DNA from 4 places in the Sorangium sp. So ce836 genome. Region 2 is predicted to be linked to each of the others. Evidence: riboswitches for the same ligand, from Rfam matches in the RefSeq annotation. Region 2 holds a riboswitch; each other region holds the start of a gene.
The links. Region 2 has a riboswitch for cobalamin ahead of NQZ70_RS02435 (energy-coupling factor ABC transporter permease). Riboswitches for the same ligand answer to the same signal wherever they lie in the genome.
Positions count from the first base shown of each region.

Region 1: another riboswitch for cobalamin. It lies ahead of NQZ70_RS24120 (ribonucleoside-diphosphate reductase subunit alpha); the one in region 2 lies ahead of NQZ70_RS02435 (energy-coupling factor ABC transporter permease).
Region 3: another riboswitch for cobalamin. It lies ahead of NQZ70_RS24165 (TonB-dependent receptor); the one in region 2 lies ahead of NQZ70_RS02435 (energy-coupling factor ABC transporter permease).
Region 4: another riboswitch for cobalamin. It lies ahead of NQZ70_RS24110 (dockerin type I domain-containing protein); the one in region 2 lies ahead of NQZ70_RS02435 (energy-coupling factor ABC transporter permease).

Region 1 covers NZ_CP102233.1:6,645,722-6,652,974, reverse strand. Annotated here, with positions in the region: gene metE (5-methyltetrahydropteroyltriglutamate--homocysteine S-methyltransferase) at 1-1,902, opposite strand, end outside; gene NQZ70_RS24125 (ribonucleotide-diphosphate reductase subunit beta) at 2,023-2,979, opposite strand; gene NQZ70_RS24120 (ribonucleoside-diphosphate reductase subunit alpha) at 3,039-5,483, opposite strand; cobalamin riboswitch at 5,739-5,948, opposite strand; gene NQZ70_RS24115 (hypothetical protein) at 6,316-7,253, opposite strand, start outside.
Region 2 covers NZ_CP102233.1:631,347-639,087, forward strand. Annotated here, with positions in the region: gene NQZ70_RS02405 (ABC transporter ATP-binding protein) at 1-650, opposite strand, end outside; gene NQZ70_RS02410 (TetR/AcrR family transcriptional regulator) at 647-1,333, opposite strand; gene NQZ70_RS02415 (CbiX/SirB N-terminal domain-containing protein) at 1,468-2,655, opposite strand; gene NQZ70_RS02420 (energy-coupling factor ABC transporter ATP-binding protein) at 2,631-3,467, opposite strand; gene NQZ70_RS02425 (CbiQ family ECF transporter T component) at 3,464-4,213, opposite strand; gene NQZ70_RS02430 (hypothetical protein) at 4,203-4,559, opposite strand; gene NQZ70_RS02435 (energy-coupling factor ABC transporter permease) at 4,556-5,233, opposite strand; cobalamin riboswitch at 5,367-5,571, opposite strand; gene NQZ70_RS02440 (enoyl-CoA hydratase/isomerase family protein) at 6,701-7,528, opposite strand.
Region 3 covers NZ_CP102233.1:6,658,317-6,666,057, forward strand. Annotated here, with positions in the region: gene NQZ70_RS24160 (YncE family protein) at 1-101, opposite strand, end outside; gene NQZ70_RS24165 (TonB-dependent receptor) at 95-2,161, opposite strand; cobalamin riboswitch at 2,318-2,544, opposite strand; gene dhbC (isochorismate synthase DhbC) at 3,120-4,376, shown strand; gene NQZ70_RS24175 ((2,3-dihydroxybenzoyl)adenylate synthase) at 4,376-6,019, shown strand; gene NQZ70_RS24180 (isochorismatase family protein) at 6,109-7,101, shown strand; gene NQZ70_RS24185 (siderophore-interacting protein) at 7,140-7,741, shown strand, end outside.
Region 4 covers NZ_CP102233.1:6,637,869-6,645,609, reverse strand. Annotated here, with positions in the region: gene NQZ70_RS24110 (dockerin type I domain-containing protein) at 11-1,417, opposite strand; cobalamin riboswitch at 1,664-1,872, opposite strand; gene NQZ70_RS24105 (ABC transporter permease) at 2,203-5,871, opposite strand; gene NQZ70_RS24100 (ABC transporter ATP-binding protein) at 5,868-6,743, opposite strand; gene NQZ70_RS24095 (thioesterase II family protein) at 6,761-7,507, opposite strand; gene NQZ70_RS24090 (non-ribosomal peptide synthetase/type I polyketide synthase) at 7,504-7,741, opposite strand, start outside.

The DNA.
Region 1 (7,253 bases), 6.0 Mb from region 2:
GTCCACGGCCCACCGCAGGTAGGCCCTCCAGGCGTCGCGGCGCAGCGGCAGCCCCTCGCGGATGGCCGGCTCGTCGACCTGGATCATGGCGATGCCCGCGGCCTCGAGGTCGGCCACCTCGTCCCGGAGCGCGAGCGCGATCTGCGCGCACGTCTCGCTCCTGGGTTGATCGTCGCGCACGAAGGACCACTGGAGGATCGTGACGGGCCCCGTGAGCATGCCCTTCATGGGCTTCGCCGTGAGCGACTGCGCGAACGTGGACCACGGGACGGTCATCGCGGAGGGGCGCGACACGTCGCCGAAGAGCACGGGCGGCTTCACGCACCGGGAGCCGTAGCTCTGGACCCACCCGTTCTCGGTGAAGGCGAAGCCGTCGAGCTGCTCGCCGAAGTACTCCACCATGTCGTTGCGCTCGAACTCGCCGTGCACGAGGACGTCGAGCCCGATCGCCTCCTGCTTCTCCACGCAGCGCCGCGTCTCGTCCTTCAGGAAGCGCTCGTACTGCTCCGGCGTCATCCGCCCCGCGCGCAGCGCGGCGCGCGCGCCGCGGACATCGCCCGTCTGCGGGAAGGAGCCGATCGTCGTCGTGGGGAACGCCGGGAGGCCGAAGCGCGCGCGCTGCTTCCCCGCTCGCTCGGGGAACGCCGACGCCCGGCGCAGCATCCCGTCGTCCACCGCGGCGACCCGCGCGCGGACCTCCGGGTTCCGGGTCCGCTTCGAGGCGCGCCGCGCGGCGAGCGCGCTCCGCGCTTCGGCGAACAGCGCCGAGCCTGGCGCGTCCGTCGCGGCGGCGTCGGCGAGCGCGCGCAGCTCGGCCAGCTTCTGCGCGGCGAACGCCATCCAGCGGAGCAGCTCGGCGTCCAGCCGCTTCTCGGCGGACAGGTCGACGGGCACGTGCAAGAGCGAGCACGACGGCGCCACCACGACCCGCTCCGGCCCGAGCGCCGCGACCGCGCGCCGGACCAGCCGGTGCGCGGCGTCGAGGTCGGCGCGCCAGATGTTCCGGCCGTCGACCACGCCCACCGAGAGGGACATCGCCCGCGGGAGCGCGGCGAGGGCGGCGTCGAGCTGCTCCGGCGCGCGCACCAGGTCCACGTGGAGCGCGTCGGCGCCCGACGCGGCGGCGAGCGAGAGGTTCTCGCCCAGCGCGCCGAAGTACGTCGCGAGGAGGACTCGAGGCCGCTTCGTGCACGCGGCGAGCCGGGCGAACGCCCGCCGGCAGGCGTCCTGCGCGCGCGCGTCGAGATCCAGCGCGAGGCACGGCTCGTCGACCTGGACCCACGCGACGTTCCGGTCCGCGAGCGTCCCGAGCAGCGCCTCGTAGACCGGGAGCAGCCGATCCAGGAGGTCCAGCGTGCTGGCGCCGGACGGCGACCCCGGCGCCAGCTTCGAGAGGAGCAGGAGGGTGACCGGCCCGACCACCACGGGACGGGTCTCGACGCCGAGCGCCCGCGCCTCCTCGAGCTCGCTCACGAGCTTCGACGCGTCCAGCTCGAACCGCTGCCCGGCGTCGAGCTCGGGGACGATGTAGTGATAGTTCGTGTCGAACCACTTCGTCATCTCCAGCGCGGCGACGTCGACGCCCGCGGCGCGATCCTGGAGGCCCCGCGCCATCGCGAAGTAGCGAACGAGCGGATCGGAGATGGCGCGATAGCGCGCCGGCACGGCGCCGACGGCGATCGCCATGTCGAGCATGTGGTCATAGAGCGAGAAGTCGTTGCTCGGGATGTGGTCGATGCCCAGCGAGCTCATCGCAGACCAGTGCCGGCGGCGGAGCATCGAGGCCGTCGCCTCGAGCTCGGTCGCAGGCGAGCTCTTCGACCAGTAGCTCTCGAGCGCCTTCTTCAGCTCTCGAGCGACGCCGAAACGCGGATAACCGAGACATGTTGCGAGCACGGACATGGTGAGACCCCGTTCCCTTCTCAGGACGATTGAATGGTTTGGAGCGGCGGCACGCCCCTGGGCGTGCCGTGCGTGTCGAGCGCGACGAGGACGAAGCGGCCGCGCGCGGCCCGCTCGACGTCAGAAGGAGGCATCGAGGACGACCTCCCCGGCGACGCCGACCTGATACGCCGAGACGCGGCGCTCGAAGAAGTTCGTGACCTCCTGGACGTCCTGCAGATCCATGAAGGACAGCGGGTTCTTCCCCCCGTAGCGCCGCGGCATGCCGAGCGTGACGAGCCGCTGGTCCGCGCAGAACTCGAGGTAGCGGCGCACGTCGCGCGCCGACAGGCCCGCGACGCCGGCGCCGAGGAGATCCTCCGCGAACTGGGCCTCGCACTCGATCGCCTCATCCATCATGTCGAGGATCGACCGCGAGAGGCCGGCGTCGAAGAGCTCGGGCTCCTCGCGCCGCACGGTGCTCACGACCTCGAAGGCGAAGCGCATGTGCGCGCTCTCGTCGCGGAAGACCCAGCTCGTCCCCGCGGCGAGCCCGTGGAGCAGGCCTCGCGAGCGCAGGAAGTACACGTACGCGAACGCGCCGAAGAAGAAGAGCCCCTCGACGCACGCGGCGAAGCAGACGAGGTTGAGGAGGAACTGCCGCCTCTCGGAGCGCGACTCGAGCCTCCCCAGCCACTCGATGGAGTCGAGCCAGCGCATGCAGAAATCGGCCTTCTTCCGGATCGAGGGGATGCTCTCGACCGCGGCGAAGGCGCGGTGGCGCTCCTCCGGATCGGGGATGTACGTGTCGAGGAGCGTCAGATAGAACTGGACGTGCAATGCCTCTTCATAGAGCTGCCGCGACAGGTACATCCGCGCCTCCGGGGCGTTGATGTGCCTGTACAGGTTGAGCACGAGGTTGTTCGCCACGATGGAGTCTCCCGTGGCGAAGAACGCGACGAGGCGCTGCACGAGGTGGCGCTCCGCGGCGGTCATCCTCCGCAGGTCGCCCACGTCCGTCGAGAAGTCGACCTCCTCGACCGTCCATGTGTTCTTGATGGCGGCGCGGTACATCTCGAAGAAGGCCGGATACCCCATCGGGCGCAGCGTGAGGCAGAGGCCCGGATCGAGCAGGCGCGCGGGGCGGCTCACGCGGCTCACTGGCACGCCTCGCAGGACTCGGGGTTCTCGAGCGCGCACGCCACGTCCGCGGCCGCCTTCGCCGGCGCGGGCGGGAGGTCCGGCGCCGCGCCCACGGTCGCCTTGGCGATGCGCGTCGCGGGGCGCGAGCGCAGGTAATAGGTCGTCTTGAGCCCCTTCTTCCATGCGTGGAAGTACATGCTCGAGAGCTGGCCGATGGTGGGGTTCTCGACGAAGAGGTTCAGCGACTGGCTCTGGTCGATGAAGGCGCCGCGATCCGCGGCCATGTCGATGAGCGACCGCATCGGGATCTCCCACGCCGTCCGGTACACGGCGCGGACCTCCTCCGGCAGCTCCTCGAGCCCCTGGACCGAGCCCTCCGCGAGCTTGAGCCGGGCGCGCACCGCGTCGGTCCAGGCGCCGCGCTGCTTGAGCTCCGCGACGAGATAGCGGTTCATCTGCAGGAAGTCGCCCGAGAGCGTCTCGCGCTTGAACAGGTTCGACACCTGCGGCTCGATGCACTCATAGCAGCCGGCGATCGACGCGATCGTGGCGGTCGGCGCGATCGCGACGAGCAGCGAGTTCCGCAGCCCCTCGGCGCGGATGCGGGCGCGGAGCGCCTCCCAGCGCGCTTCGTCCTGCGGCACGAGGCCCCACGCGTCGAACTGGAGCTCGCCGCGCGCCGCGCGCGTCTCGTCGAAGGCCGGGTGGCGCCCCTTCTCGGCGGCGAGGTCCGCGGACGTCGAGAGCGCGTGGTAGTACACCTCCTCGGAGATCCGCCTCGAGAGCTCCCGCGCGGCCTCCGCGTCGAAGGGCAGGCGCATCTGAAAGAACACGTCCTGCAAGCCCATGAGCCCGAGCCCCACCGGCCGCCAGCGGAGGTTCGAGCGCCTCGTCGAGGCGATGGGGTAGTAGTTGAGGTCGATGACGCGATCGAGCTGGCGGACCGCCGTCCGCACCGTGCGCGCGAGCTTGTCGAAATCGAACGCGACGGTGCCGTCCGCGCGCGCGGCCGTGTGGCGCGCGAGGTTGATCGAGCCGAGATTGCAGACGGCCGTCTCCTCCTTCGAGGTCACCTCGACGATCTCGGTGCAGAGGTTCGAGAGGTGCACGGTCCGGCCCGGCAGCGCCGTCTGGTTGCAGGCGCGGTTCGCCTTGTCCTTGAACGTCATCCAGCCGTTGCCCGTCTGCGCGAGCGTGCGCATCATCCGCGCGTAGAGCTCGCGCGCCTTCATCGTCTTCTTGGCGAGGCCCGCCCGCTCGGCCTCGGCATAACGGCGCTCGAACTCGTCGCCATAGAGATCGGGGAGATCGGGCACGTCCTTGGGATCGAACAGGCTCCATTCGCCGTCCGCCTCGACCCGCTTCATGAACAGGTCCGGGACCCAGCTCGCCAGGTTCAGGTTGTGCGTGCGCGCGGCCTCGTCTCCGGTGTTGTCGCGCAGCGCGAGGAACTCCTCGACGTCGGCGTGCCACGGCTCGAGGTAGACGCAGCAGGCGCCCTTGCGCTTGCCGCCCTGGTTCACGGCCGCGACGGACGCGTCGAGCGTCTTGAGCCACGGCACGATCCCGCTGGAGTGCCCGTTGGTGCTCTCGATGAGCGAGCCGCGCGACCGCACGCGGTGGTAGGCGAGCCCGATGCCGCCCGAGAACTTCGAGAGCATCGCGACGTCGGTGTAGCGCTGGTAGATGGTCTCGAGGTGGTCCTCCGGCGAGTCGAGCAGGAAGCAGCTCGAGAGCTGCTCGTGGCTCGTCCCGGCGTTGAACAGCGTGGGCGAGCTCGGGAGGTAGTCGAGCGACGAGAAGAGGCGATAGAGCTCGACGGCCTGCGCCGCCGTCTCGGACAGCGCGCAGGCGATCCGGAGGAAGAACTGCTGCGGCGTCTCGATGACGAGGCGCGTCTCGGGGTGCTTGAGGAGATAGCGATCGTAGAGGGTCCGCAAGCCGAAGTACTCGAGCTCATGGTCCCGCCCCGGCTCGATCGCGTCGTTCAGCTTGCGGGCGTTCTGCGCGACGAACCCGTGGAGCCGCTCGTTGATGAGGCCGAGCCGCCGCCCGACGGCGACGGACTGCGAGAAGGCGTGGATCTCCTGATTGCGGACCTCCTTGTCGATATAGGTCGCGAGCAGGCGCGCCGCGAGCTTCGCGTACTGGGGCTCATCCGCGATGAGCGACGCCGCCGTCTGGATGGAGAGCTGGTCGAGCTCGCGCGTCGTCGCGCCGTCGTAGAGGCCGCTGATCGTCTTTGTGGCGACGCGGAGCGCGTCCACGTCGGACAGGGCGAGGCAGCAGCGGCTCACCGCCCGGACGATCTTGTTGACGTCGACGGGCTCGCTCGACCCGTTGCGCTTCTTCACCCGCATCGTCGTGTGCGGGGGCGCCTCCTCGGCGCCTCCGGTCCTCGCGCTCCGCGCCCGCAACGGCGCCGCGCCGTTGCTCGTCGTCACTGTGTCGCTCAGCATGGCAATCCTCCTCGTCACGCTTCGTTCGGAGCGGTTCCAGACCGCTCGCGTCGAGACCGCGAGAGCGAAGAGGCCAGCCGATGCGCGCGAGCGCGCCGGCTCTCCAGGAGAGCCTTCGGACCGACCGCTCGCCCCCGCGGGCGAAAGGAAGACAACGCGGGAGGGGGTCGGAACCGGGACGGGCGCGAGGATAAGCGCCAGCTCGGACCCACCCGCCTCCCTCGAGGCTTCCAGGCCAAACCGGCGCAGGATGTCTCCCCAGCGCAGGATGTCGGCAGGTCTTCGGGCTCGCGAGCGCTCCGGCTCTCGCCGGCTTCCTACGGTCCACCGCTTCCCAGCCCGGAGGGCCAGTGCTCGTCGTGGAGATCGTTCTCGCTTACCGCTGCGGGGCAGCCCCGGATTCGCACCGGGTTCCCTTTTAAGCCCCGGGCCGAAGCCCGAGGCACCAACATGAGGCACTACATATTGCGGTGCGCGACTCCGGTCAAGCGATATGTTGGGGGTCCGGGCGAGCGCATGGATGTGGCGCGATCGCTGTCCAACGACGGATGCGCGCGCGACCGTCCAGGCCTGTGCTGCCTGTCCGACGCTCTTCAGAACGAGAGGGCGTGCACGGTCGAGCGAGGTTTGCGCGTCAGCGGTGCGCGACGGCGCGCAGATCGTCGAGCTAGGACACCGAACGGGTTGAAACCCGAGAAAATGAACCACAGAGGCACAGAGGGCACCGAGGGAAGAGAATTAAAAATTCCCATTTCTTCTCTCCCCTCTGTGCTCTCTGTGCCTCTGTGGTCCGAATCTCTTCATTCTCGGGCGTTTCAAGCTGATAGGTGCTCTAGGGGCAGGATGCGTTGGCGATCGCCACGGCGTCGAGATCGAAGACGCCCGTCGCGCCGGTCAAATCCGGCCGATCGGTGATTCGCACGTAGCGCGCGAAACTGAGATCGAGATCGGCGAGGTCGAAGGCGTCGCCGCCCGCGACCTCGGGGTCGGTTGGATCGAGGATGTTCGTGTCGGCGTTCGCCAGCACGGGGTGCCAGCCGGCGCAGGAGCCGTAGGGGGCCGCCGCGGCGGTGCACGGGAAGGCGATCCAGTCGACGCCGTTCTGGCTCACCTCGACGGTCGCGAGCTCGGCGAACACGGTGGTCGGGCCGGTCTCGAAGGGGTTCTCGAAGACGATGAAGTCCGGTCCTGGCCCGTCGACGATGAGGTTGCCCGAGAAGCCCAAGGTGACGGTGCCGCCGTTGCCGAGTGACACCACGTCGGTCGAGCCCCCGCAGCAACCTCCGCCCTTGGGAGGACCGAAGGCGATGTTCGGGAACCTGTCCTGCCCGTAGTTCGGGCCCGGCCCGAAGAGGTGGCTTACCACCTCGGAGGCGAACACCGTTTCCGCGCCCGTGCAGTCAACGACGCCGCCGCCGCCGCCGCCACCCGCGCCGCCGTCGCCCGCGGCACCGCCGCTGCCCACGCCGTCGCCGCCCGCGCCGCCGTCGCCCGCGGCACCGCCGCTGCCCACGCCGTGGCCGCCGTCGCCGCCGTCGCCGCCCGCGCCGCCGTCGCCGCCCGCGCCGCCGCCGCCGTCTCCGCCTGCGCCGTCGCCGCCAGATCCCCCTGCGCCGCCCGCGCCGCTCCCGGCGTCGCTCGACGACGTGGTCGCCCCGCCGCCCGAACCGGTGGCCCCGCCCTGACCGGCCGCGCCGCCGGATCCCTGCGCCGCCGTTCCCCCCATTCCCCCGGAGCCGCTCCCGGACGGCGAGCCCTCGGAGGAACAGG
Region 2 (7,741 bases):
CAGGCGACGAGGCGCGAGCGGTGCATCACCGCGACGCGCCGGCAGAGGGCCTCGACGTCGGAGAGGATGTGCGACGAGAACACGACGGTGACGCCGCGCTCGCGCGCGAGCTCGCGGAGCAGCTCGAGGAGCTCGTGGCGGCCGAGGGGATCGAGGCCCGAGGTCGGCTCGTCGAGCAGGAGCACCGCGGGCTCGTTGATCAGCGCCTGGGCGATCCCGACCTTCTGGGCCATGCCGGTGGAGAAGCCGCGCAGGGGGCGGTCGGCCTCGCGCTCGAGCCCGAAGCGGCGCACGAGGGCGTCGGCGCGCGCGGCCGCGACCCCGCGGGGCAGCGCGAACATCGCGGCGACATAGTGGAGGAACCCGCGCGCCGTCATGTCGGGGGGCAGCGCGTACGACGCGGGCAGGTAACCCGCGCTCCGTCGGACCTCGAGCGTCTCGCGGACGACATCGCGCCCGAGCACGCGCGCGGACCCCGCGGTCGGCAGGGTCAGGCCGAGGAGCATGCGCAGCGTGGTCGTCTTGCCGGCGCCGTTGTGCCCCATGAAGCCGAAGATCTCGCCCGCCGCGACGGTGAAGCTCACGCCGTCCACGGCCGTGACCTTCCCGAAGCGCTTGCCGAGCGCGCTCACCTCGATCGCCTGGTTCATCGCTTGCTCCTCGCGCGCGACGCGGTCGCGCGCCGTGTCAGGGGGATCGTCGTCGTGGAGGCCGCCGCGAGGCGCGCGGCCAGGCCGGCGCGGAAGATGTCGGCGATCGCGTCGAGCGCGCGCTCGCCGGCGAAGGTGCCGAACGACGTGACCAGCCCGAGGTGCTGGGGCGCGAAGCGCAGCACGCCGAGCACGAAGGGGATCGCGTCGCGATCGACGTCGGGCCGGATCTCGCCGCGCGCGATGCCCTCGTCGACCCATCCGGCGATCTGGGCGACCTGCGCCTTCGCGGCGGCGGCGCTCGCGGCGTCGTCCTGCGGGCGGAGCGCGCGGAGGTCGGGGTCCTCGCGGAGGAGCTTGCCGAAGAGCGGCTCCGCGGCCTGCTGGCGGTAGGCGAAGCGGAGGGTCTCGACGAGGCGATCGAGCGGGGAGTCGAGGCCCATCACCTCGGCGGCGAAGCGGGCGCGGATCGCGGCGAAGGCTTGCTCGACCACCTCGCGCAGGAGGGCCTCCTTGTCGGCGAACTCCAGGTAGAGCGCGCCCTTCGCGCAGCCGGCCTCGGCGGCGACGGCGTCGAGGTTCACGCCCTTGAAGCCGCGCTCGGCGAAGAGGCGCCTGGCGGCCTCGAGGATCTTGGTGCGACGCGCAGGATCGCGGGGCTTTTCGGGGCGGCGGACGGGCACAGAACCGATTTGACTCATATAGACAAACGAGTCAAATCGGACGACGCCTGGCGCGGGGCGCGGGCAGGGGCCACGGGAGGGCTATCTCCGCGCGTCAGAGATCCACGCTCGAGCGCGGCCCCGGGCGCCGAGCCTCACTGCATGATGTCGTCGACGATCCGCGCCACCAGCCGGTCGCCGAGCAGGTGCTCCTCGACGAGGTCCTTCGCGTCCTCCTCGCGGACGCCGCGGTACCACACGCCGTCCGGGTAGACGGCGACCGTCGGCCCCTCGCCGCAGCGCCCCATGCACGACGTCCTCGTCACGCGGATCTGCTGCTGCTGGCCGGCCTGCTTCACGCGGCGGCGCAGCGACTCGAGCAGCGCCAGGCTGCCGCGGTCCACGCAGTCGGCGTTGCCGCACACGAGCACGTGCTTGCGCAGCGGGCGGTGGGCGTGCGGGTGGTTCGACGCCTGCGTGTGCGTGAGCGTGTGGCGCACGCTGTAGAGCATCGCCTTGAGCCCGCCCACCTCCCGGGCGAGCCCCGGCATGGCGGTGCGGTACATGCACGTGTCGCAGGGGAGGGGAGACTCGCCGGCGAGCGCCTGGCGCGCGCGCTCGTCGATCAGTCCCGAGAGCGCGCTCGACCGGCCGAGGTGGGGCGCGAGCGACGCGCGGATCCACGGGTACGTCGACGCGAAGCGGTCGACCTGCTCGGCGAGCTTCGTCATGAGCCGGCCGGCGAAGAGGAAGTAGGGGAGCACGACGACGCGCTCGGGCCGCTGGCGCGCGACGCGCTCCAGCGTCTCCTCGACCGAGGGCCGCGTGACGCCGATGAAGGTCGGCTCGACCAGGAGCAGCCCCCGGCCCTCGCCGATGAGGCGCGTCATCTTGCAGAAATCGCCGTTCGCGTCCGGGTCGCTGGACCCGCGCCCCACCACGACGAGCGCCGTCCGGGCGCGCGCCGCCGGGTCGTCCGGCAGCGCGGACGCGGCCCGCTCGAACGCGACCTCCGCGAGCGCCGGGTGCACGCCGAGGTGCCGCGCCGCCGAGAAGCGCACGCCCGGGTGCGCGGCCCGCGCCTGCTCGAGCGCCAGGGGGATGTCGTTCTTCACGTGCCCGGCCGCGAACAGGAACAGCGGCACGACCGCCACCCGGGACACCCGCGCCGCGAGCGCCGCGAGCGCGTCGGCGAGGTACGGCGTCGCGAGCTCGATGTAGCCGTGCTGCACCACGACCCCGGGTCGCGATGCGCCGTAATCGGCCACGAGCGCCTCGAACTCGGCGTTCGACGCGGCGTCGCGGCTGCCGTGGCCGATCAGCAGGAGCCCTTCGTCATGCATGCGAGCGCCTCCTCCAGGGTGAGCGGGAGCCCTGCGCGGCCGCGCGGGTGGACTGGCTCGGCCGGGCTCATCCGGGCCCAGAGCTCCGCGACCCACGGCCGCCGGAGCCGCGCCCGCGCGAGCAGCTCGCCGGCCGCGAACACCTCCCGCGGCGGCCCGTCCGCGAGGACCTGCCCGTCGCCGAGCAGCACCGCGCGCGTCGCGAAGAGCGGCACGAGGTCGACCGCGTGCGTCGCGGCGACCAGCGTGGTCCCCTGCTGCTCCGAGAGCGCGCGCAGCGTCCGGCACAGGGAGAGCTCGCCCTCCGGGTCGAGCCCCGCGGTCGGCTCGTCGAGCAGGAGCACGCGCGGCTGCATCGCGAGCATCCCGGCGATGCACGCGCGCTTGCGCTCGCCGAAGCTCAGCGCCTCGATCGCGCGGCCGGCGAGGTGCGCGAGCTGCACGGCCGAGAGCGCCGCCTCGGCGCGGCGCCGCGCCTCGGGCGCGGGCAGGCCCAGGTTCCGCGGGCCGAACAGGACGTCGTCGAGGAGCGTCGCGCCGAGCAGCTGGTCGTCCGGGTCCTGGAGCACGAGCGCGGCGCCCGCGGCCACGGCGTCCGAGGGCGAGCCCACGCGGCGGCCCGCGATCTCGACGCTGCCGCCGGGCGCGGGGAGGAGCCCGACGAGCGTCCGGAGCAGCGCGGTCTTGCCGGCGCCGTTGCCGCCGAGCACCGCCACGGACTCGCCCTCGGCGACGTCGAGGCGCACGTCGCGCAGCGCGGGCTCGGCGCCGCGGTAGCCGACCCTGGGGGCACGGAGGGCGATCGCGCTCATCCCGCCGCTCCGGCGGCGACGCTGAGCCCGAGGGCCGCGAGGGCGAGGGCGGCGAACGCGAGGTTCGCGGCGGGCGCGCTCGGCCGGCGGTCGGCGACGGGGAGCTCCCCCCGGTAGCCGCGGAGCTGCATGGCGACGGCGGCGTGCTCGGAGCGCTCCAGGGTCCGGAGCGCCACGACGCCCGCGACGGCGCCGGCCGAGCGCGCGGCGGCGCCCGGGCGCGCGAACCCGCCGCGGAGCGCGGCGGCGCTCCACGCGCTGTCGGCGGCGCGCTGGAGCACGCCGGCGAAGCGCCGCGCGAGCGCGAGCAGCTCGACGAGGGCCGCGGGCGCGCCGAGCCCGGCGAGCGCCGCCTCGATCTCGGCGGGCGCGGCGGCGTTCGAGAGCCACCGGAGCACCGCGGCGGCCGCGAGGACGCGCGCGGCGATGACCGCGGCGCGGCGGGCCCCGTCGCGCGCGATCGCGTCGAGCGGGAACGGCGCGCCCGCGAGGAGCGGCTCGCCCGGGGTGAGCGCGAGCGCGAGGGCCGCGGCGAGCCCTCCGAGCCACGCGGCGGGCGCGAAGGCGCGGAGGACGGCGCCCGCGCTCATGCCCTGGAGGGCGAGGGCCGCGCACGCGACGGCGAGCAGCGCGGCCGGCGTCCAGGGCGAGCGCGCGCCCGCGGCGACGCAGCACGCGGCCACGGCGGCCCCGAGGCGGAGCCGGGGATCCACGTCGCGGAGCCGCGCGGGGGGGTCAATCCGCACGGAGCCCGTCGCCGCCGGGCTTGCCGGCGGGCTGGCCGGCGCGCTCCACGAAGAGCACGCGCGAGAAGTAGCCGAGGGCGAAGCCGGAGAGGAGCCCTGCCCAGAGGAACGCGAAGAGCAGGAGGTCGCCCTCGAGGCCCGCGAACAGCGGCCCCGTGTCGTGGCGGCCGGCGTCCTCGGCGACGCGGCGGACGACGGCCTCGTCGATCCCGTCCCACGAGGCGTTGCCGCACGCGGCGAGGCAGAGCGCGGCGGCGGCCGGGAGCGCGGCGGCGAGCCGCAGCGCCGCGGCGCGCGCGCCCCCCGCGAGCGCCGGCAGCGCGCGGTGCGCGGCCCGCCGCGTCACGACGCCCCCGCGGGGAGCGGGACGACCTGGAGCCGCTCGAGGATGTCGGGCCGCCGGGCGCGCAGGAAGACGAGCGCTCCCGCGGTCATGGCGCCCTCGAGCAGGCCGAGCGGCAGCTGGGTGGGGACGAAGGCGAGGGCGACGCCGGTGAACATGGATCCCACCGACCCGTCGCCCGCGAGCCCGAGCGCGAGCTCGAGCGCCGTGGTCGCGTACGTGGCCCAGTCGGACGTCACGCCGGCCAGGAACCCCGCGACCCAGAGGCTCGCGCCGCAGCGCCGCGCGAGCCGGAAGACGAGGTATCCGGTGAACGCGCCCGCGATGCCCATCGACGCGACGTCGGCGCCGAGCGTGGTGAGCCCGCCGTGGGCGAGGAAGAGGGCCTGGATGAGGAGCGCCACCACGGTGACGAGGACGGTCATCCAGGGGCCGATGAGCACCGCGGCGAGCCCGGTGCCGCACGGGTGGGAGCAGGTCCCTGCGGTCGGCACCGGCACGGGCATGCACGAGATCGCGAAGACGGCGGCGGCGATGAGGCCGACGAACGGCTTGTAGAAGGCGTCGTTCTGGGTGCGGCGCCGGAGCAGGTGGAGGGCGACGGCGACGAAGGGCAGGGCGAGCGCGTTCCAGACCGCGCACCAGCCGAGCGGCAGGACGCCCTCCGCGAGGTGCATCGCGGCCGCGGGCCGGGGCGCGAGCAGCGTCGCGAAGAGCACGGCGGCGATGGATATAGCGCGGCCGTGAAGACCGATTTCGGCGCTCCGGGTGAAGTCCGCACCCGAACGCCACGAAGACGTGCGCAAGCTGCACCTCGTGGGGGGCTCGGGTAGGTCTCCCGGCTCATGGGTTCAGGGAGCCTTTCGGGCTCCCAGCGCCGCGTCCACCTTCCCAGGCCTCTTCAGAGGCCCAGTGGTCTTTGGAGGCGGCTCCCCACTCACGGTGGCGGTACCGCGCCGGTTTCGCACCGGCTTCCCTGTTATGCCCAGAGGGCACCCGAGGTGTGGATTGTCAGATGGATGCTCGGTAGTCCCGTTTCGCGCCCGGCGTCAAGGACGTCGCGCCGCGGCCGCGGGGCAGGCGCTCGCCTCGCGGGGCTGCCCCGAGGCGCGCGGGCGCGTTCGCGGCGGCCGTCTCGCGGCGCGCGCGGGTGCGCTCGCGGCGGCCGTCTCGCGGCGCGCGCGGGTGCGCTCGCGGCGGCTGTCTCCGCGGTCCGCGCGGGCGCGCCTCACGCCGGACCGAGCTCCGTGACGAACCGCGCGCGCGGGCTGCCGCCGCGTGCCGTCCAGCCCGCCGCGGTCCGCGGAGCGCTCCCGGCGTCCGGAGGTCCGGCGCGGCGGGGGCCCGCGCTGTCCCGCGCCCGCCCTCGCGCCATTGCGAGCGGCCGGTCCGCCGCTGCCGTGGTGTCCTGCGCGCGTGGCGCCGCCCTGTCGCGCCGACAGGCAGCGCGATGCGCGCTCGCGTCCTCCGCGCGCAACGTGGAGTCCGCGAAATTGACCGAGACGCACGCGGACAAGCTTCCTCGAAAAAGCTGCAAGCGATGTGTTTCTGTAGTTAAAGTCTCTTTACTTGCTCGTCCTGGGATCGCCGCTCGCCCCCGGGGCCCGCTCGGAGCGTGCGCCGCCCCGCGCGTGCGGCGCACGTTCCGGTGATTTTCTCGCCGCAGTGTGCTTTGTTCGTCCTGGCTCTTTACTTGTGAGCAAGTGTTCCGTGTCTGGCTCGCTTCGTCGCGGAGCCTGACGTGACGGGGCGGGCTCTCGTGCTCTCTTTTCGAGCGTGCGGCGAGCGACTCCGCCGGACGCTGCTCCCGCGCGGGTATGCCCGGCTCGAACGCGCATTCGCGGGAATCGGCGGTGTGCGCGCTGCGCCGTCTCCTGGCTGTCATCGTGCTGGGAGCAATCCGCTCATCCGCGTGCATCGGTTGCACTTTGTTATCGACAACCTGCTTCCGGGTGCCACACTCCGAGCACCGCATGCGCACCGGCGCGGTTTCCCCCCCCGGCCCGGAGCGCGTGCGGGCTATTTCGAGCACCGCAGCGGACGTTCTCCGCGCCGCTGCGGTTTCCCTGCCGCGGTCATGTCTGGCCCCCCTCCAGCATGACACGCGGTCTTTTTTTGGGTCTTCCGGCCCGCTGTTCGGAAACTCACTTTCCTGTGAACGTGGCCTGCGATTTCGCCAGGAACGCTTTCATTCCGAGCTGTTGGTCCTCGCTGCCGAAGAGCGCGGCGAAGGCCTGGGCTTCCAGCTCGTTGGCGGCGGTGAGGTCGAGGCTCTCGCCGCGCAGGATGACGCGCTTGGCGGCGGCGACGGCGAGCGGCCCGCGCGAGGCGATCTTGAGGGCGGTCTCGCGGGCGCGCGCGAGGAGCTCGGCCGCCGGGAAGACGGCGTTGACGAGGCCGATCGAGAGCGCCTGCTCGGCGGTGATCATGTCGCCTGAGTAGATGAGCTCGCGCGCGCGGCCGGGGCCGACCCGCCGCAGCAGCCGCTGGGTGCCGCCGAACCCGGGGATGACGCCCAGGTTCACCTCGGGCTGGCCGAGCTTGGCGCCTTCCGCGGCGTAGATGAAGTCGCAGGCGAGGGCGAGCTCGCAGCCCCCGCCCAGCGCGAAGCCGTTGACCGCGGCGATCACGGGGAACGGCGCGGTCTCGATGAGGTCGGCGAGGCGGTGGCCTGCCTCGGCGAACCGCTTCGCGGCGATGCTGTTCATGGCGGCCATCTCCGCGATATCGGCGCCGGCGACGAACGCCTTGCCGGCGCCGGTGAGCACGGCCGCGCGCACCTCGTTGCCCTCGGCGGGCGCGAGGAGGTCGTGGAAGGCCGCGGTGAGCTCGCCGAGGACGGCGGGGTTCAGGGCGTTGAGCTTGTCGGGCCGCTGCATGGTCACGGTGGCGACGTGGCCCGCGCGCTCGACGGCGACAAACTGGAGGGCACCGCGAGCAGGGACCCCCGGCTGCTGTTCTTGAGCGGTCATGACCGGTGGTTAGCAGCGCGCCGCGCCGGGGGGAAGCGCGCGCCGCGCGCCGGGGAAAGGGGTCATTTCGTGACCGCCTGGGCCCGCTATGCTGAGCCCGTGGCTGAGCCGACGAGCGAGCGATTTCCAGCGGAGGTCACGCGCCCGCTCTGGGACATGGAACGAACGTCGAGTCTCGAGCGACCCCAGCAAATGCCCCGCGGTGGCGCTCAT
Region 3 (7,741 bases), 6.0 Mb from region 2:
CCGCCGCCTCGAACACCGCCCGTCGACGGCGGCGGCGGATCCACGTTGCAGCCGAGGAGCGGGATCGAGAGCGCGAGGCAATAACGACGGATGTTCACCATGTCGACTCCAGTGTGAAAAACGCGCTCCGTCCCGGGAGCGGATACCCGACGATGTCCGTGCGCCGCGCGTCCAGGAGATCCGCGACGCGCGCTCGCGTCGCGAGGTGACCTCCGAACCACGTCGCCTCCGCCTCGAGGTCGACGGTCGCCTGCTCCGCGATCACGCCGAGGCCGGCGGGGTCGGCGTACCGGCTCGACTGGTACACGGCCCGGAGCTCGCCGGAGGCGCCCGAGAGCACGCCGCGGTCCGGAGGCGTCCACGCGGCGCGGAGGCGCGGCGCGACGACGAGGCGAGCGCGGAACGGAAGGACGTCGTTGGTGGTCGTCCGCTCCGGGGTCGTGTCCCGCGGATCGAGGAGCGTCGCCGCGATCTCGGCGCGGAGGAACGAGGTGACCTCGACCCCGGTCAGGAGCTCCGCGCCGAACACGCGGGCGCGCCCGACGTTGTACGGGGCCACGTAGCCCTGGCCGGCGCGCGCGTACGCGATGAGCCCGGAGGTCGCGCGCCCGAACACGAACGCGTCGAGGTAGGCGCCGCGCAGCACCGCGCCGGGCCGCGTCTGCGCCCGGAGGCCGACTTCGGCCGTGACGCCGGCCTCCGGCTCGAGCTCGGCGTTGCCGTGGACGACGCCGGAGATGCCGTACACCTCGCCGAGCGTCGGGACGCGGAGGTAGCGGCCCACGGTCGCGAGGACCCGGAGTCGATCGCTCCCTACCTCCACGCCGGCGCGTCCGGTCGGCGCGAGCGCGTCGCAAGGGCGCTCCGGGTCCACGCCGGTGGCGTGGCACTCCCCGCTCGCGAGGACGTGCAGCGCGAGCCCTTCGCCGAGGCGCAGCTCCGCGCTGACGGCGCCGCGCGCGAACGAGCGCCGCGCGCGCGCGAGCGGGATGTCGTCCGGCGCGCGCGAGATCCCCTCCCGCGCGACGGAGAGCATGGGCCGCACCCTCAGGCGGTCGGAGAGATGGAGCGTCGCGCCCAGCGTCTGCTCCAGGCGGCGGCCGGCGAGGCGGAGCTCGCGCGTGAAGAGCGCGAGCTCGAGGAGGGGGTCGTGGAACTCGGATCGCGCCTCGATGAACGAGGTGCGCGCCTCGAGCGTGTGCTGCGCCTCGTCGCCGAACGGAACCCGCGCCACGACGGACGCGAGCGCGCGCCGGAATGCCCCGCGCGCCTCCCGTGACGGCAAGAGCGCGAGCCGCGGCACGCCCTGCTCGCGGCCCGTGCCGTTCGCGATCACGTCCACGGTCGCGCCGTGGCCGAGATCGACGCGCGCGAGCGCCCAGGCGTCGATCGTGCGCGTGTCGGCGTTCTGCCGGCGCTGGACGGTGTCGTCGCTCGCGTCGAAGAGCGTCCCGCGATCGTCGACGAACGTGTAGCGGTTCGCCGCGGCCTCCGCGCTCACCCCGAGGATCGAGCTCACCGGGCCCGCGCTGACGCCGGCGAACGCCCACCCGCGCCTCGCGCCGAACGAGCCTGCCGTGGCGCCCACGCTGGCCGTGGTCCGGGACGGCCGTCGAGGCTCGAAGAAGATCGCGCCGCCAGGCCCGAGGCGGTCGGCCTCGATCGGAGCGTTGCCGCGGTAGATCTCGACGCGCTCGACGAGCCACAGGGGCACGAGCGAGAGATCCGCGGTCCCGGCGACGTCGTCGTTCAGGCGGACGCCGGCGAGGTACACCGGCGTCTGCGCGGCCGTCGCGCCTCGGATCGCGGCGGTCGCCGGTCCGCCGAAGCCGCCGGACTCGGTGACCTGGACGCCCGGCTGCGTGCGGAGCACGTCCGCGGCCTCGATCCCCGCGCCGGCCAGGCGGTCGCGGCCCAGCACGGACCCGGCGACGGACCTGTCCTTTGGCGGGGCGGGCGCGCGCACGCGATCCCCTTCGACGCGCACCTCCAGCGTGGCTGCGGCGGCGGCCGCGCGACCGCCCCCCTGCTCGGCCCCTGCCCCGCGCAGCTCTTCCGCGATGGCTGCCGGCGCCACGGCGCTGCCGGCGGCGAGCACGAGCCAGAACCCCGCGCCGTCGCTCCGCCGGCGGCGCCTCACACGCTCAAGAGATTGAACCATTCACGCCCGCCTGCCCGCGTCGACCCAGCACTGCTCGGGTGAGCTGAAAGCCGAATCGGAGGGACTGCGGGACGGGCTGCGGCACCGCGCGTGAGCGAGGTGGTCCAGAGCCTGCGCGCCTTCCCCTCGAAGGCTCAGGTCAGCGCGCGCCGGATCGCCGGCGCACGCACCTTCGGCAGGTCTTCGGACTCACGGGCGCTGCGGCCGTCGCCGGACGCTCTCCTACTGATCACCGCTTCCCAGGCCGCTCAAGCGCGGCCCAGTGCTCGATGGTGATGGTCGTTCCCGTTCACCGCTGCGGGGGCAGCCCCGGATTCTCACCGGGTTCCCTTTTCAGCTCGCCGGGCGATGGCCTGGCGAGCACCGATGGCGCGGCGACTCGTTTCACACCTCGCGTGGAATGTCAACGCGAGAAGCGCTGGCCCGGCGCGGCTCATTCCCACGGCTCGCTCGCTGGCCCCCTTCGGTGGCCAGCGCAGGAAACCTTGACAGTTCGTATTGAACATGTCATGGGTTAGTTGAAACTGATTTTCCTTATCAGGTTTCTGTAGCGGCCAGCGACTTCACGTCCAGAGCCCGATGAACCGAGCCCACGCGGCTCTCGAAGCCCATCGGAGCTGGATGTGACGACGTGCCCATTTCGACGTTCGCGCCGACGCCGCGCCTCGACGCCCTCGCGGGCGGAGCGCGTGCCCCGGCGCTTCGCGCTCGCCCCGGAGGCGCGGCGGCCGAGCCCTTGCCGGCGCGCCCCGATGCGGCGTCGCGCTGCACGTCCGTCCCGTGAGACCCGCGGCGCGCCGGGTCCCGAGCGCGCGGCCCGCGGCGGCGCGGCGGCGATCGCGCGCTCCCGCGTCAGCGCCGGAAGCGCCGCCGCCGCCGCGCGGTGACATCGCCGCGCTCCGGCCCGAGCGCCGCGCCGCGGGCGCCCCGCGATTCCACACCTTTCAAGGAGTGTTCGATGAATTCCATATCGATGCCGGCTGCCGTCGCCCATCCCTCGTTGAACGCCGGGCAGATCCTCAAGCAATACACCCCCGAGTCGGCGTTCTTCTTCGCGTCGCCGACACGCACGCTCCTCGCGCAGGGCGTGCACGACATGATCCTCGAGACGATCGGCACCGACCGCGGCGAGCGCCTCTCGGACCGCATCACCCGGGTGCTCGCGGCGCAGGGGCGGGCCGGCCACGGCGTCCCCATGGCGGTCGGCGCGGTGCCGTTCAACAGCACCTCGCCCGCGCACCTCATCGTGCCGAAGGCGATCCAGAGCGCCGGGCCGCTGAGCGCCGCGGCCGACGCGCTCAGACCCCAGCCGCCGGCTTCGCTCCAGACGCTGCGGAAGGTCCCCGAGCCCCGCGATTACGTGCGCGGCGTCGAGCTGGCCGTGGGCCTGATGCGGAACGAGGCGCTCAGCAAGGTGGTCCTCTCCAGGATGCTGGAGATGACGTTGCGAGAGGCGGTCGACCTCCGCGCCGTCCTGCAGCGCCTCTCGCAGCAGAACCGGAGCGGCTACACCTTCGCCGCCAACCTCTCCGATCCGATCGCGGGCCTGTCCGGCTCGGAGCGCGGCCCGAGCTCGCGGCCGCGGACGCTGATCGGCGCGAGCCCCGAGCTGCTCCTGTCCCGCTCCGGGCTCCGGGTGGTCGCCAACCCGCTGGCCGGCTCCGCGATCCGCAGCCCGGATCCGGACGAGGACCGGCGGCGCGCCATCGCCCTGCTCGCGTCCGAGAAGGACCGGCACGAGCACGCGATCGTGGTCGAGGCCGTCGCCGCCGCGCTCCGGCCGTTCTGCCGGCACCTGAGCGTCCCCGAGGAGCCGTCGCTCACGCAGACGGCGAACCTGTGGCACCTGTCCAGCCGGCTCACGGGCGAGCTCCGCGATCGCTCGATCTCCTCGATGAGGCTCGCGGCCGCGCTGCACCCGACCCCCGCGGTGTGCGGATACCCCACCGAGCGCGCCCGCGCGGCCATCGAGGCGCTCGAGCCCTTCGATCGCGGGTTCTTCACGGGCCTCGTGGGCTGGTGCGACGCCGCCGGAGATGGCGAGTGGGCCGTCGTCATCCGCTGCGCCGACGTCGCCGGGCGGGCGCTCCGGCTCTACGCCGGGGCCGGGATCGTCGTCGGCTCCGAAGGCCAGCGCGAGCTCGACGAGACGTCCGCCAAGCTCCGCACGATGCTGAACGCGCTCGGCCTCGACCAGGCGCCGGAGATCGGGTGATGCCCGCGGAGGAAAGCCGACAGGCCCTCTTCGGCTGGACCCCTTGGCCGCCCGAGGTCGCCGAGCTCTACCGGCGCGAAGGCTACTGGCGCGGCGAGACGTTCGGGGACCTGCTCCGCGAGCGGGCCGCGCAGCACCCGCATCGGATCGCCCTCGTCGGCGACGACCGCCGGCTGAGCTACGGTGAGCTCGATCGGCGCGCCGACCGCCTCGCCGCCGGCCTCCTGCGCCTCGGGATCCGGCCGCGGGATCGCGTGGTGGTCCAGCTCCCGAACATCGTGGAGTTCTTCGAGGTGTGCTTTGCGCTTTTCCGCCTCGGCGCCCTCCCCGTCCTGGCCCTGCCCGCCCACCGGCGCGCCGAGATCACGTATTTCTGCGAGCACACGGAGGCGGTCGCCTACGTCATCGCCGACCGGGACGGCGGGTTCGATTACCGCGAGCTGGCCAGTCAGATCCGGCGGGACGTGAAGACCTTGAGGCACGTCCTCGTGGCCGGCCAGCCGGGCGAGCACACCGCGCTCGAGAGCGTGGACGCCGAGCCCGTGGAGCTGCCGAGCCCCGCGGCCGGCGACGTGGCCTTCTTCCAGCTGTCCGGCGGGAGCACCGGAGTGCCCAAGCTGATCCCGCGGACGCACGACGATTATCTCTACAGCGTGCGCGCCAGCGCGGAGATCTGCGCGCTCGACGCGGGCAGCGTGTACCTGGCCGCCCTGCCCGTCGCGCACAACTTCACCCTGAGCTCGCCGGGGAGCCTCGGCGCGCTCTCCGCCGGCGGTCGCGTGGTGCTCAGCCGCCGTCCCAGCCCGGACGAGGCGTTCCCGTGGATCGAGCGGGAGAAGGTCACGATCACCGCGCTCGTGCCGCCGCTCGCCGCGCTGTGGCTGGAGTCGGCCCGGACGGCGCGGCACGACCTGTCGAGCTTGAAGGTGCTCCAGGTGGGCGGCGCCAAGCTCTCCGCGGTGGTGGCGCGCCGGGTGCGACCGACGCTGGGCTGCGCCCTGCAACAGGTGTTCGGGATGGCCGAAGGGCTGGTCAACTACACCCGCCTCGACGATCCCGAGGAGATTGCGAGCGAGACCCAGGGCCGGCCCATCTCGCCCCACGACGAGGTCCGCGTCGTCGACGACGAGGACCGCGACGTCGAGGACGGGCAGGTCGGTCACCTGCTCACGCGCGGGCCCTACACGATCCGCGGCTATTACAGGGCCGACGCGCACAACGCGAAAGCGTTCACGCGCGACGGCTTCTACCGCACGGGCGATCTCGTGCGCCGCACGCCGTCGGGCTACCTGGTCGTCGAGGGCCGCGAAAAGGACCAGATCAACCGCGGCGGCGAGAAGATCGCGGCCGCGGAGGTCGAGAACCACGTCCTCGCCCACCCGGCGGTGCGCGACGCGGCGCTCGTGGCCATGCCGGACGAGCGGCTCGGCGAGCGGTCGTGCGCGTTCCTCGTGCCCCGCGGGCAGCCGCCGGCCGCGCGCGAGATAAGCGCCTTCCTGCGCGAGCGCGGCGTCGCTCCGTACAAGGTCCCCGATCGCGTCGAGTGGCTCGACGCGCTCCCGACGACGAGCGTCGGCAAGGTGGACAAGAAGGCGCTCCGCAAGTGGATCGCCGATCGGCTCGCGCGGGGCGCCGAGCGCTGAAGCGCGGCGCGGGCCGGGGCGGCAGGGCGAGGGCGCCTCGCGCGAGCCGCCGAGATGAAACGCTGTGACCACGTGAGAGAGGAACAACCATGGCCATCCCCAGCATCCAGACCTATTCCATGCCGCGCGTCGACGAGCTCCCGGAGAGCCGGGTGCCCTGGCGGCCGGATCCGAGGCGCGCGGTCCTCTTGATCCACGACATGCAGGACTACTTTCTCGGCTACTACGACGCCAAGGCGTCGCCGGTCGTCGAGCTCTACGCCAACACCCGCCTGCTGCGCGAGCGGTGCGCGGCGAGCGGGATCCCGGTCGTCTACACGAAGCAGCCCGCCGAGCAGTCGAGGGCGCAGCGCGGCCTGCTGCTCGATCTCTGGGGGCCCGGGCTGACGCAGCACCCGGACAAGGAGGCGATCGTGAGCGATCTCGCGCCGGGGAGCGCCGATACGGTCCTCACGAAGTGGCGTTACAGCGCCTTCCAGCGCACCGAGCTCCTCGACCTGCTGCGCCGGTGGGGGCGCGATCAGCTGATCGTGTGCGGGATCTACGCCCATATCGGGTGCCTGATGACCGCGTGCGAGGCGTTCATGAACGACATCCAGCCGTTCTTCGTGACCGACGCGACCGCCGATTTCTCCCGGGCGCAGCACGAGATGGCCATCGCCTACGTGGCGCAGCGCTGCGGCGTCGCGCTGCCGACCAGCGCCGTCGTGGCGGCGCTCGCGCCCCGGGACGACGCGGGCGCCGCGCCGCGCGAGGCGGCAGGGCCGGTGTCGCTCGGGCGGGCGCAGGGCCGGGCGAGCTGGCTCGATCGCCTGCGCGGCGACGTCGCCGAGATCCTGGATCAGCCCGCCTCGGCGCTCTCGGATCGCGAGCACGTGCTCGACCTGGGGCTCGACTCCATCCGTCTCATGACCCTCGTCGAGCGATGGCGCGCCGCGGGGCTCGACGTCACGTTCGTGGAGCTCGGCGAGCTGCAAACGCTGGCGCAGTGGTGGGAGCTCCTGTCGACCCGGCTGCCGCGCGAGGCCCGGCAAGCCCACCGGCAGGGCGGCGAGGCGCTCAGCCAGGAGGCCGCCGGCTGACGCCCGCGTCACCGCGCGTCGACGAGCCCGGATTCACCATGAGCCACACCGCGACTCCCCCGCAAGGGGCGGCGGCGCGCACGCCGCCGCGTCTCCTCGAGGTGCTGCGCGCGACCTCGATCACGCCGCATCTGCGGCGGATCACCCTCGGCGGCGAGGCGCTCGCGGGGTTCCCCGCGGGCTCCGGCGGCGCGCACATCAAGGTGTTCCTCCCGCGGGACGGCCAGTCGGCGCCGGAGCTGCCCACGCTCGGTCCGGACGGCCCGGTCTGGCCTCCCGCGCCGCGGCGGCCGATCACGCGGACGTACTCGGTGCGCCGGTACGACGCGCGGGCGAGCGAGCTGGAGATCGACTTCGTGCTGCACGGGGACGACGGCCCCGCGTCGCGCTGGGCCCGCCGGGTCGAGCCGGGCGGCCGGATCGGCGTCGCCGGGCCCAGCGGCCCGGATCCGATGCTGGGGCCCGCCGACTGGTACCTCCTGGCCGGCGATCTCGCCGCGTTGCCGGCGATCGGCGCGCTGCTGGAGGCCCTGCCGGCCACGGCGCGCGGACACGCCTTCATCGCGGTCCCGGACGAGGCCGACGTGCAGCCGATCGCGCGTCCACCGGCCGTCGCGCTGACCTGGCTGCCGCTCGGCGG
Region 4 (7,741 bases), 6.0 Mb from region 2:
GGCGTGCTGATCAGTAGAACGGCGCCGACGTGCCGTACCGCGCGAGATAGATGTTGTAATCGGCGGTGTTGATGCTCCCATCTCCATTGAAGTCGGCGTGCTGGTTGTACCCGGGGTTGCCCAGCTGGGTGCTCCACGACGCCACCAGGATGTTGTAATCGGCGGTGTCCACGTCGCCGTCGTTGTCGAGATCCGCGTCCGCGATGTTCCCGAAGCCGTCGCCGTCGGTGTCTCGCTGGTTCGCGTTCGCCGTGAGGTAGGCGTTGTCCGCGCCGTCGGGCACGCCGTCGCTGTCGGCGTCCGGCGCGCCGTCGGGGAAGTACAGCGTCACCTTCGGCGTCACCCCGATCTCCCAGAAGTCCGAGGCGCTCCCGGCCGAGTAGCACTGCCCCGCGGGGGACGAGTACTCGTCGCCCGACGGGTTCCAGGCGATCGCCAGGGCGCTCGTGTGGCCGACGAACGCGATGGGCGACGTCGCGCTGTCGTCCTCGCACGCGTCAGGCGTCAGCTCGAGGTATTGCGACGAGCTCCCCTCGTTCACCGGCGTCTGGCTGCCCCCGACGACGCTCGCCACCACGCTGGCGCGGATGAGCGCGGCATAGCCGTTCTCGCTCGCGCCGCCGACGCCGAACGCGTCCCCGCCGCCCACGTGCAGGGCGTCGTCCCCGTCGAAGCCGAGCGCCGCCGCGCTCAGCACGTTGCTCGCCAGGAGCGAGCCCTCGCTGCCGCCGTAGGCGTACGCGCTCGCCGTGCCGTCGATGACGTCCTGGATGTCGGCCGCCGCCCAGATCCTGAGCTCGCCGGTCCGGTTGGGCGAGGTCTGGTAGCCGATCCCGGTGACGAGGTTGCCCGCGGAGTCCACGGCGATCCCCCCGGAGGCGCCGGGGATGCTCGTGATCAGCGGGATCTCCGCGATCTGCGGCGCGGTCAGATCGAGGGCGTAGACGCCGCTCGTGTAGCCGCCCGGCCCGTTCCAGCCACCGTTGATGACGAGCGCGTCGTTACCGTACCAGGCCCCATCGTAGTAATCGACGTCGAGCTCGATCACGTCCCCGTGGCTGAGCAGGTCGGGCGGCGAGGTGACGCTGAGGATCGAGCTCGGGAACACGAGCAGCGGCGCCCCGTAGCCGACGCCGAGCGCGATCGTGCTGCCGTCCGGCGAGATGGCGAGGAAGCTCGGATCCATCGGCCCGTCGCTCAGCGTCGCGACGGGCACGTAGACGCCCGATCCATAGTTCTTCTGGAGGTACACGGTCTGATCGTTGGCGACGAGGAGCCGCCCGGCCAGCTCGTAGCCATCGATCTCCTCCGATGTCGTCGGGAACCCGTCCAGGGCTATGGACCAACCGTCGGCGATGGCGGGTAGGTCGAACGTATACGACGTGTTCCCCGCGTACTCGTCAAAGGCGTCCGCCAAGGCCGGCGGCGAGAGCAGGAGGAGCGCTGCGGCGACAGAAGATGCAGAAATGCGCACAGCGCCGGCCGCGACGCGCAGCGGCGCTGAACCTTGGGAAATGATCATCGGACCGACCCTTCGCCCCCGCGGGCGTTTGCGAAAGAAAGCTCGGGGGACGGATCGGAACCGGGACGGCGCGTGCGTCTGCGCCAGCTCGGACCTCCCCGCCTCCCTCGAGGCTTCCAGGTCAAACCGGCGCGGGATGTCTCCCCGACGCAGGATGTTGGCAGGTCTTCGGGCTCGCGAGCGCTCCGGCTGGCGCCGGGTTCCTACGGTCCACCGCTTCCCAGCCCGAAGGCCAGTGCTCGTCGTGGAGATCGTTCTCGCTTACCGCTGCGGGGCAGCCCCGGATTCGCACCGGGTTCCCTTTTGAGCCCCGGGCCGAAGCCAAGGGCACCAACACGAGGCACTACATATGGCGGTGCGATGCGCAGGTCAAGCGAGATGTTGGGGTGGGGGCAGGACGAGCGGACGAATGCAGCGCGTCCACTGTCGAAGATCGATGCGCCGGGCTTGGCCGTACAAGCCTTCGCCGCGTGCGCTCGCGGCACACTGACCCGATCGCCCCCAAGGCGCTCGAGCGGCAGTTCGACGCCCAGGCGCTCAACTATCTTGGTGACTGACGTGACGTGCGACCGCACACGCGGCTCGCCTGCATGAACCGATGGAGCTCGGATAAGGCCCATGTAGCCGCGCTCGCGCATGGTGAGACTGTCCGCGGAAGCGGGGGCGGACCACGGCGGCGCTCAGCGCGTCCAGCGCACCCCCGCGCGCCGAACTGCAGCGCGATCTTGCTGCGGGCTGCGATCGAGGAGCACGCGATCCGGGTCGACGACCACGGCGGCCGGACGGCGCTCCGACGTGAACGTCACGCGATCGGCGCCGGGGCTGCGCGTCGCGAGCACGCGGGAGAGCTCATTGCCGGCGTCGTCGAGCAGCGCGAGCGTCATGGGAGCCTGCGCCGAGGCCGGCGCGACGGAAGGGCGCCACGCGTGCCCCTCGAACGTGTATGGCGTGAACGCGAGATCCAGGCTGATATTCCAGCGCCCGTCCTCGCCGGGCACGCCGTCGGCCGAGAGGGCGCGGACAGCCCAGGACTCCACGGTTCGCAAGCCCTGTGCGGCCGAGCCGGCGCCGGGCAGCGCCTCCCATGTCGAGGCAAGGGACGCGAGGCTCGCACCCGGCGCTCCCCGGCCCCCTTGCGCGCCGAGGTGCTGCCGGAGCGCGCCGTCGAAGGCGTCCGGGCCGAGCTCATCGCGAAGCCGCTGCATCGCGAGGCCCGCGTAGAGCGGCACGTACGCGCCCGCGTCCGCCTCCATCAGCGGGACGACAGGCTCGCGCGCCTCCGCGATCGAGCGCAGCACCTTCTCGCCGATGCGGTCCGAGATCGCCCTGCGGGTCTCCCGGCCGAGCACGGCATCGACGGTGACGAGGCCGCTCAGGACGGGCAATCCCTCTCCGAGCGTGGCGTAACCGGCGACGAGGGCGGGGTGCAGCCGATCGATCCACCAGCGCTTCGACAGGTGCCGCGCCGTCGCGAAGAGGACGCCCGGGTTCTCGGGAGCGTCGTCCCAGCCATCCTCTTCGGAAAGGAGCAGGACGTCGCCGAACAGCCCTGTCGCCTTGATCTCCCTCGGGACCTCGACGATGCGCACGCGTGGACGTCCATAATCGCCGTAGCGCGCCGACAAGGCGCCGAGCGACCGGACGGCCGCATCACGGAAGGCGCGCGCCACCGAGACCCGCTCGGGGTGGTGGTAGACGTCGACGGACACCTCGCCCTCTGCGCCCCCGAAGGTGCCGCTCGTGCGCGCGTAGCGGCCAGCGACGATGGCGAGCCGCTCGGACCCGGACACGCGCCCTTCGACCTGCCCGTGCCCCTCCGCCGCGCCGGAGACCACCAGATCGAGCGCGTCCGGGGCCCGCACGGTGACGGCCAAGGGGAACGCCGTGCTCTCCAGGCCGTACGCTTGCTGGGAAGATGCCGCATCGGGGGCGCTCGGGAGCGGGCGCCGCGCTGGCAATCCAAGCTCGCGACGGTAACCCTCGGCGCGGAGCTCTCGTCGCCGATCGTACCCGAGCCTGGGGAGCAGGTCGCGGTCCTGGAGCCAGGCCCCCTCGGAGGACATCGGGTGCGGCTTGCCTTCGTTGGCGAACGACGGCCATGCCGCCGCGCCGCGCCAGGTGACGCGGACCGTCTCTCCGGACTCCAGGGGCCGCCCGAGCGTGATCCGGTGATGCCGCAGGCGATCGTCGCGGTCCCAGGACGCGATCGTTCGATCTTCCGCGTCGATGGCGGCGAGGGAGAGCTTCTCCGGGACGTCGAAGTCGAGCGCCTCGATGGGCCGCGATCCACCGTTCTCCAGCGTGAGCTCGTAGGCGATGCGCGCCTCGCGCTCCGCCGGGCGGAGCTCGACTTCGAGCTTTCCTTCCATCACACGCGGCCTCGGGGCAGCAGCGACCCCGACATACGTCACCTCGTACAAGGCCGCCTCTGCGCGCTCCTCTCCCGGCGAGCGGTATCTGTTCTCGATGTTGACGGCCCTGTACACCCGGAGCCCGCAGTGGGCGCCGACGGCCACGATCCCGCCGAGCACCATCATCTGGCCCGACGAGCGCTCGCGCAGCGCGCGCTGAAGCCGAGCCCGGAAGGCGAGCTCCGTGCCGCGCGGCCACCAGAGGACCGCGGCGAACACGATCGCCGCGGCCACCGACAGCAGCCAGCCGTTCACCCAGATCGCCTGGGTGATCCACGGCGCGAGGCCGGTGAGGGGTGAATAGAAGACGTGGATCGGCATCGCGTACTGGAGCGCCGTCTGCGAGACCACGCTGAGCGAGTGGTTCATGACGCAGAGGAAGACGGCGCTGAACGCCAGGAAATGGGCCAGCGCGCGGCGCGAGACCACGCTGTAGAAGAAGAGCGCCAGCGCAGCGACCTGGAGGTTCGCGGGCCAGATGACGGCGAGCGCGAAGAACATGCCTTCGCGCGGGGCGAAGGTGGCGCGGTCGATCGCAAGCTCCACGAGGAGCAAGCTCAGCGTCGGGGCCAGCGCGAGCGCGAGGGCGAGCCCCGCGAGGGCGAGCGCGCGCGGGAGCGCGATCACCCACGTCGGCGCCGGCAGCGCGTCCTGGATCTGCGAGAAGCCGGCGTCCCGCTCGCGCGTGACCCAGCTGCCAGCGGAGGAGCAGAGAAAGATCGCCGTCGGCATGTAGAAGAACTCCACGAGCCGCAGCCCCACGAGGCCTGCCCAGGGCAGCTGCGGGCCGTCCGCCCCGCCGTCGAGCTGGAACATGGCGCTCGCCACCATGAGGATCAGCCCGAAGAGCAGCACCATCCGGGTGCCGCGCGCGCGGAGGCTCTCGGCGAGGAGCTGCCACGCGACGAGCGCGACCGCGCGGCCCTGCGCTCGGGTGTCGAAGCGCGCTTTCGCCTCGTGCCTCGGGAGCGCGGGCGCCTCGCTCGAGGTCTGCGCGCAGGATGGATGCCCGGGGCTCCGGGTCGCCTGCCCACGGCCCCACACCCCCCGTGATCCACCGGCCTCGCCCCGCTGGTAGCCGACGAGGAGCCGCTCCGCGCTCGGCCTCGCGAAAGCGGCGACGAGCGCGAGCGCACCGATTCCCATCACGCCGAGCCGGTTCGCCAGGAACGGCCCCGTCAGGCTCATCGTGCCGCGGATGCGTTCTTCGGCCGTCCAGTACGAGAGCTGCGCGGCGACGGAGTTATAGCCGATGGGGTCGAGCCACTCCCCTGCCTCGCGGTCCACGCCCCCTCGCCACAGCACGAGGATACCAACCATCCAGACGGCCATGACGAGAAAGGACAGCGCATACGCAGGCGCGGAGCGCCCGCTCCGCACGGCCGCGGCGAAGTAGAGGGTGCCGAATCCGAAGACGCTCGGCACGAGGAACAGCGCATAGGCGTGCGCGACCGCGCTCCAGGGCGTGGGCATGAACAGGTCGGCGCGCCCGGCGAGGTGACGCATCGCCATGGGCACCAGCACCCAGGAGATCGATACGGACGCGGCGACGACGAGCCCGGAGGCGAGCGCGCCCAGGTACTTGCCGAAGAGGTACGTCCTCGGCCCGCAGGGGAACGTGTAGGCGACCTCGGCGAAGCGGTGCTTCAGGTCGTCGACGACCGCGCTCGTCATGATGTGCGCGAGGAAGAAGATCAGCCAGAAGCCGTTGTCGCTCGTGAAGTGGTAGATGACGTACGGCGAGTTGCGTGGGACATCGCTGGCGCCGATCTGCGCCATGTACTCGGAGTTCAGCGCGTAGATGCACGTCTGGACGACGAGCGACGCCATCAGGATGAGGTTCACGGAGCCGAGGAGCTGGCGCCTGAGCTCGCCGCGGGCCACGGCGCTCACCCAGAGCGCCCGCTGCCCGAAACCCTGAGCCGAGGGCGTCGTCACGCGGACGCCTCGTGCAGGCTGTGGTGGTAGAGATCCTCGAGCTCCGGCGCTTTCGGGCCAAACGCTTCGCCGGGCCGCGTCGCGCTCACCACGGTGACCACGACATCGCCGAGCCTCGGGGACACCTGCAGAGGCCGGACTCCGCGGGTGACCTCGGCCTGCCGCGCGCGCGCCACACGCGCCTGCCAGAGCTTGCCATCGAGCTCCGCGCATGCGGCTGAGGGAGAGCCGCGGCGGACGATCCGGCCGCCGGCGAGGATCGCCATGTCGCCGCAGAGGCTGGCGACGTCGTCCACGAGGTGCGTCGAGAGCAGGACGATAGCCTCGCCGGAGATCTCCGAGAGGAGCTGGTGAAGCCGGTTGCGCTCCGCCGGATCGAGCCCCGCGGTCGGCTCGTCGACGATCACGAGCCGCGGGGCGCCGAGGAGCGCCTGCGCGATGCCGACGCGCTGCCGCATCCCGCCGGAGAACTCCGCCACCGGGCGATCGGCGGCGCCCGTGAGATTGACGCGCTCGAGGAGCTCATGCACCGCGCGGGCGCGTTCGCGGCCGTCCACGATGCCCTTCATCAACGCGATGTGATCGAGCAGCCCTCGCGCCGTCACGCCAGGATGCACGCCGAAGTCCTGGGGCAGGTAGCCGAGCCGGCGCCGGAGCGCCGCCGGATCCGCGAGCACGTCGGTCTCGCCGAGGTGGATCGAGCCTGCGTCCGGCCGCTGGAGCGTGGCGAGCGTCCGCATCAAGCTGCTCTTGCCGGCGCCGTTCGGCCCGAGCAGGCCGAAGAGGCCGGGGCCGACGTCGAGCTCGATGCCGGACAGGGCGCGGACGCCGCCGGGGTAGGTCTTGTCCAGCCCGCGGACGCGTAGCTGCATGGAAGGTGTGACGTCGCTCATCGCGCCGCGGTGGCCTGGAGGATCCTGGGGAACACGGCGGCCATCACGAGCGCGTCGTGCTGCTTGATGAAAAAGTGGTCTCCGGGCAGCTCGACGCGCTCGTAACCCCGCGTCGAGCAGAGGCTCCAATGCCCGGTCGCTTCCCAGGAAACCACGGCGTCGGCCCTTGCGGCGCACACGGTGATGGGCACCGGCAGGGCGACGGGCTCGGGGCGGTGCCAGGTCTCCGCGAGGGCGAGGTCGGCGCGCAGCAGCCGACCTACCATGTCGCGGAGCTCGGCGTGCCGGAGGACATCGTCGGGGATTCCGCCTCGCCGCCGTAGCGCCTCGATGAAGTCCGGCTCCGGCAGGCGGTGGAGCTGGTGCGGATCGGGCAGGTGCGGGGGACGCGCTCCGGAGACGAAGAGCCGCGCGGGCGTGGCGCCAGCCTCATGGAGGCGCTTCGCCAGCTCGAACGCGATGAGCCCGCCGAGGCTGTGCCCGAAGATCGCCGTCGGCGGCCCATCGCCGAGCTCGCGCTCGATCGCCGCGACGACCTCCGTCATCGAGAGCGACGGCGGCTCGCGCGCGCGCTCTTCCCGACCGGGGAGCTGGACGCGAACGACCTCGACCGCATCTGGCGCCCGCTCCGGCCAGAGGCGGAAGAGCGACGCGCCTGCGCCCGCATGGGGCAAGCACAGGAGCCGCGCGCGGGGCCGTGCGCTTGGTGCGCTCCTGATGAGCCAGCGCCCTCGATCGCTCATCGAGAAATCTCCTGTGAAATGGATCGGGGAGCGGCGTTCGCCGTCCGCTCCAGCACGCGCACGACCATCGCGGCGACGCGCGACGCGATGGGAGCGAGCGAGAAGTCGTAGTGCCCGCAATCGAGAGGTTCGATGTCGAAGCGCCCTACGAGGATCGGCGTCCACCCACGATCCGGCGGGAGATCGAGCGACGGGCCGCGGGACGCCTGCGCGGAGATGAGGAGCGCGTCCCCC